One region of the Paenibacillus sp. 7541 genome, then DNA from elsewhere that is predicted to be linked to it. Evidence: riboswitches for the same ligand, from Rfam matches in the RefSeq annotation. Region 1 holds a riboswitch; the other holds the start of a gene.
What was found. A riboswitch is a leader RNA that binds a small molecule or an ion and turns the genes downstream of it on or off. The one in region 1 is predicted to bind S-adenosylmethionine.
Positions count from the first base shown of each region.

Region 2: another riboswitch for S-adenosylmethionine. It lies ahead of metA (homoserine O-acetyltransferase MetA); the one in region 1 lies ahead of CHH75_RS11150 (methionine ABC transporter ATP-binding protein).

Region 1 covers NZ_NQLZ01000016.1:122,428-125,527, forward strand. Annotated here, with positions in the region: gene CHH75_RS11145 (methionine ABC transporter permease) at 1-300, opposite strand, end outside; gene CHH75_RS11150 (methionine ABC transporter ATP-binding protein) at 300-1,316, opposite strand; SAM riboswitch class I at 1,426-1,572, opposite strand; gene CHH75_RS11155 (Cthe_2314 family HEPN domain-containing protein) at 1,688-2,413, opposite strand; gene CHH75_RS11160 (UbiD family decarboxylase) at 2,524-3,100, opposite strand, start outside.
Region 2 covers NZ_NQLZ01000032.1:45,181-48,280, reverse strand. Annotated here, with positions in the region: gene corA (magnesium/cobalt transporter CorA) at 1-750, opposite strand, end outside; gene CHH75_RS25375 (hypothetical protein) at 858-986, opposite strand; SAM riboswitch class I at 1,188-1,319, shown strand; gene metA (homoserine O-acetyltransferase MetA) at 1,452-2,369, shown strand; gene CHH75_RS19075 (PLP-dependent transferase) at 2,397-3,100, shown strand, end outside.

The DNA of each region.
Region 1 (3,100 bases):
CGGCGGAATCGTTCCAATCACTCCGTAGGATACACCGACAATCGATTTCGTAATCGGAATCATCGCCACGATCAGAATGATGTACGGAATAGAACGCAGAATATTAACGATAAAGGAAAGAATTCCATATCCGAATCTAACCCAGCCCGACGTCGACCTGGCGGCCATATACAGTATTACCCCGATCGGCAAACCGAGAATAAAGCTGAATAATGCCGATAGCCCCAGCATCCGCAGTGTATCAAGCGAAGCGGTCCCGATTTCATTCCAGTTTACCTGAGAAAAGTCCAAACCCAGCATCAACGAATCACCTCCACGTCGAGCCCTTGCTCAAGCAGCTTCTTTATTGTCTCGTCCGTGGCAATTTCGTCACCTTCGAACCGGACGATCAGCTGACCGTACGGCGTTTCCTTGATCGTTGAAATTGTCCCCTGCAGAATAGCAAAATTCACGCCGGTCTCATGCACAATGCGGGACAGAATCGACTCATACGTCTTGGTGCCAAGGAACGTAATCTTCACCGCGCGCGATGGACCGGAAGCAGCACCTGCAATCGCCAGACGCAGCGCTTCGCCGCTATCGGTTTCCTGGCGGATGAATTCCTTTGTAACCTCATGCTGCGGCTTGAGGAACACCTCCGCTACCGGCCCCTGCTCCACGATGCCGCCCTGGTGAATGACAGCAACCTTGTCGCAGATGCTTTGGATGACGTGCATCTCATGCGTAATCAGCACAATCGTCAAGTTGAACCGCTTGTTGATATCCAGAAGCAGCTTCAGGATGGAATCCGTCGTCTGCGGATCGAGCGCCGAAGTTGCTTCGTCGCACAGCAGCACCTCCGGGTCGCTTGCGAGCGCTCTTGCTATGCCAACCCGCTGCTTCTGTCCGCCGGACAGCTGTGCAGGATATTTATGGCTGTGCGCCTCAAGTCCGACCAGGCTCAGCATCTCCTTCACCTTGCGCTCGATTTCCGCCTTGGGCGTCTTCGTCAGTCGCAGCGGATACGCGATATTGTCAAACACGGTCGCCGAGGACAGCAGATTGAAATGCTGAAAAATCATACCGATCTTGCGCCGCTGGGCCTGCAGCTCGGTCTTGCCGAGGCGCGTCAGGTTGACGCCGCCAACCCATACCTCGCCCGACGTCGGCCGCTCCAGCAGATTGATGCAGCGGATCAAGGTACTCTTCCCGGCTCCGGAATGTCCGATAACGCCAAATATTTCTCCTTTGTCAATTGACAGATTCAATCCGGACAAAGCGGTAGTTACATTGCCGCCCGTGCCGTACTGCTTCGTCAATTGTTTGATCTGTATCAAATCTTGAGCCTCCCTTTCCCTAGCCTTTGGCACATCTATTGTCCATAAAGAAAAGAGCCTCTCTTTGTCAGAATCAAAAAGGGCTCTCTTTACGTAAAGTCAATGCCTTTTCTCATCTGTCAAAACTTCGGATAGATTCCAAAGTCTTGAAGGAATTAGCACCATGACACTCCAGACGTCTGCGGTGATCCGCTTAACGTCAGGAATCGGTTGCCGGGCTTCATCGGGCCTGTCCCTCCGCCGCTCTCGATAAGAAATAAATGTGTTATGAAATTATCGTTTTCATGAGGAATTTCATCGAATGCAATTGTTAGTATAGTTTTTTTTCAGCTTTTTGTCAAAAGGAATTTCATAGTAGCTTCCCCATCAGGTCAGTTTTCAAGCTGAATTCCTTGGGTCGTCCAGATCTGATTCGTATACCGGAACGACGCTGCGAGCGTCTGGCATACCATATCCAGTCCTTGCTTCAGATCATCCAGATGCGCATCCAGATCCTCCAGCTCAAGCTTCGTATCATGCCCCTGCATCCTCTGCCACAGATCATCCTGCATTTCAGCGTTCATGTAATGAATCTCGGCATTACGCCGTTTGCGCAGCGTCCCCATCGGCACCTTGTACTTGGCTTTGATCCCTTCAAGCTCCTCGGACAGCGAATCATGAATTTTCAGAAATTTAAACTGCCGCAGTACGGTAAAATAGGAAAAATGCACTTTTACCTTGGATGTGTGCAAATTGAACAGCTCATCAAGCACAGTGCCCAGCTTATCCAGAATGGCAAACACACGGATGAATCCATTCTTATAAAAATACACATACCTGGCGTACTCTTCCTTCTCCTGAAGCGACATATCATCAATGAAGCCGGACGTCACCGATTTGCGAAAATGGCAGGCTGCATACCAGCTCTGCTCCAGTTCATCCAGCGATACAATCAGCCCGCGTATCCAGATTTCCAGCTTGCGGTGGTCATGGGTCGGATCCGGATGTTTCTTGATCTCCTCCCGCAGCAGCTGTACGGTCTTCGTCATCGATTCCACCGCAGCTTTAAGATATCCATCATTATGTCGGGGCTGCTCCCCTAACAAGGTCCGAAGCATGCCATCCCTCCCTGTTCACAAGTTGTCCGCCATTCGCCGCCATAGTTTCCCGCATACTTCTACTTCAACATCTCCAGAGCAACCGAATACAGCTGACGCGAATGTCCCGATTACTTGCCAAAATACTCATTCCAGCGCTCATCCACCATGTTGACGATATCCTCACGCGGGAACAGCTCAGCAGGATAATCCGGCTTCATGCGCGCGTCTATAACAATCGGCAGCCGGTACGACAGGTGATGATGCTGAACATTCGCCGCAGCGAACAGGTCGGTCGCTGGATTGAAGCGGGTAAATACCGTCCACAGGAAGGAGGTTTGGGTCGCTGCCGCCTGCTGTGCATTATCCACAACGATAACGAGCGGCCACGACGTGTCCCGCGATTTCAGATGCTCCATCACGCGCAGGGCGAGATCGGAATCTTTGTCATAGGATGCCCCGGAAACGACAAGACAACCGCCGCAATACGCAACAACGTTGTCAATGCCCGGGATGTCGCCTTCCTCATAGCTGCGCGGAAGCTCGCGAATTGGATGGCCAACGCCGATGAGCACAGCCTTGCTGCCATGATTCAGTTTTTCACCTGTATAATCGAGCGTATCCTGGGATGTTTTGTTGAAAATATACAGGTCTGTGGACGGGTCGAAGCGCTCAAGCACCGCCTCCAGCGTCTCGTTGAAATCGGTC
Region 2 (3,100 bases), on a different contig from region 1:
GATTTCGTTCGCGCGGTTGGCGATACTGGACTGGTAGGCTTCCCGAAGGTTGCCCATCAGATCCCGATACGTCTCGAACGTCTCGGAAATTTTGACGGCGTTCTCGTAGATGTCGCTGAAGTACTTTTGCAGCTGATCATCGATGAGCCGAAGATCCTTTTTATTCAGGGTGTTGATCACTTCCTTCTGAGGACCGAGCACCTTCTTCAGCCACAGAATCTCACTGCGAAGACCGATAATCTCATGCAGATGGGCTTTCTTGGTATGCATCAGAATATCTTCTTCCAGCTTCTCGATCCGCGCCTCGATTCGGTCCCCGACGGAGAAGTAGTTGTCGGTCACAAGGTCGATCAGCAGATACAGGAAGCGGTCCGGCGTGCTGACCTCCTCTTCCCATAGAAGAGGTTTCAGTGTGCGAAGTTCGTGGATTTTTTGCTTCGTTACCGTAATGATAAAATGCCGTCCAAGAAAGATGTTAAGCGCCCGTAGAAAGATTTCCTCATCATCAAAGCGAATGCTGTTCACTACAATAAAGTAATGATCTTCATAAATTTCAATCTTCGGCCGCTGTTCCTCTTCGCTCAAGCAGTCCTCGACCGCGAGGTCGTGGAGGGAAAATAGCGGCTGCAGTTCCTCCAGATCGTCCACATCGGCATCCAGCCAATAAAAGCCGCTTTCCGGGGCCGTCAGGGTGGCTCTGATGTCTTCGACAGGTGTAAAAACACCCGCATCAACCAACCGGATTTTCATCTGATATCACTCCATTTCCATTCGTGAAAATTGGCGCATAAAAGCACAAGATATCAGCTTGCCGGGGAAGAACGGGCGAAGAGTTAGGTTTCTCTCATTAAAGCCTTCTATATAAGCGCATGAAAAATAACGCCGCCCTCCGCCGGTGAGCTGATCTTGGTCCTATGCGGTTGTGCTTCCTGGTTATCCAGCTTCTGGCTCGGGTCACCGTCCATCTTCCATGTCACCTCTTTCATCAATGTTGTTGCAGCACTTGTCTAGTATAACGCCGGGTGTACGACCTTTCAAGATGAAATATAGGCCGGATAGGACGCTGTTGTACAGGGTATGGAAACCGCGAGGAATATGTGACGATAAAGCTAAAGGTTCTTGACGAAAAAAAATTATTGATTTAAAGTAAATCTAACAACAGTCTTGTGACAATCGAATACAGCGAAATCTTATCAAGAGCAGGTGGAGGGACTAGCCCTATGAAACCCGGCAACCGGCGGCAACATCGCACGGTGCTAATTCTTGCAGGATGCATGGTTTGCGTTTTTGAAAAACGCAGGCATTCTGACAGATGAGAGAGGCGCATAGTTAATACGTATATGATGACCTTTCTCTTCGGAGAAAGGTTTTCTTGCGTTTCAAGGTACTTATCGCTCTTTCTCTTGAAAGCATGAATCGATTCGTCATTTAATTTGAAGGAGTGAGTTCACATGCCGATTAAAATTCCAGATGCGCTGCCAGCTAAAGAAGTGTTGGCTGGAGAAAATATTTTTGTGATGGATGAAAGCCAGGCCTTCCATCAGGACATCCGTCCGCTGCGAATTGCTATCCTGAATCTGATGCCTACCAAGGAAACGACCGAGACGCAGCTGCTTCGGTTAATTGGTAACTCGCCGCTGCAGGTCGATGTGGTGCTGCTCCATCCGAGCTCCCACACTTCCAAAAACACGTCGGCTGAGCATCTCTCCACGTTTTACAAAACGTTCGAGCAGGTCAAAAATCGCCGTTTTGACGGCATGATCATTACTGGCGCTCCGGTGGAGCAGCTGGAGTTCGAGCAGGTGAACTACTGGAATGAGCTGACGGAAATATTTGAGTGGACCAAGACGAATGTGACGTCTACCCTGCACATATGCTGGGCCTCCCAAGCCGGCTTGTATTATCATTATGGAGTTCCGAAATACAGCCTGCCGAAGAAATGCTTTGGCGTATTCGAGCATTCGGTTAACGAGCCCTGTACGAAGCTGCTCCGGGGATTTGATGAGATGTTCCTCGTTCCGCACTCCCGTCATACCGAGGTTCGCCGCGAGGACATTGCCCAGCATGAGGATCTTGTCATTCTGTCGGAATCGGAGGAGGCCGGCGTATATCTGGTAGCTTCCAAGGATGGCAAGCAAATATTTGCTACCGGTCATTCCGAATATGATCCAGACTCGCTGAAATGGGAATATGATCGCGATGTGGCAAAAGGGATGGAGATTGATCTGCCCGTTAATTATTATCCAAACAACGACCCGTCCAGGCAACCACGGTCCGTATGGCGGGCACATGCCAACCTGTTATTCTCGAATTGGTTGAACTATTATGTGTACCAAGAGACACCGTATGATATCGGCCCGCAAATCTAGCGCGCACACCCGAGGAGGAGCAATGATATGGATAAAAAACCGTTGAATATCGAAAGCCGGCTAGCCCAGATCGGTTCGGTTCAGGAGCCGGTAACCGGCGCGATCAATTTCCCGATCTATCAGGCAACGGCCTTCCGCCACCCCAAGCTTGGCCAAAGCACCGGGTTTGATTACATCCGCACGAAAAGCCCGACGAGACAAGTGCTGGAGGATGCCTGCGCGGAGCTGGAATCCGGGGATGCCGGATTCGCTTGCAGCTCGGGCATGGCAGCGCTGCAAACCGTATTTGCCCTGTTTGGCCAGGGGGATCATCTGATTGTATCCCTGGATTTGTACGGCGGCACTTATCGGCTGCTGGAGCGGATTATGTCCAAGTTCGGGGTAACGGCAACCTATGTGGATACGAACGATCTGGATGCGCTGGAGCAATCGCGGCAGCCAAATACAAAGGCGGTATTCATCGAGACGCCGACCAACCCGCTTATGATGATTACCGATATTGAAGCGGTTTGCACATGGGCAAGTCGTCACCAGCTGTTGACAATCGTGGACAACACGCTGCTCACGCCTTATTTTCAAAGGCCGATTGAGCTTGGAGCCGATATCGTCGTACATAGCGCGACCAAATATCTGGGCGGGCACAACGATGTGCTGGCAGGCCTGATTGTAACGAAGGGCAAGGAATTGTCCGAGGAGATGGCCTTTCTTCATAATTCGATCGGAGCGGTGCT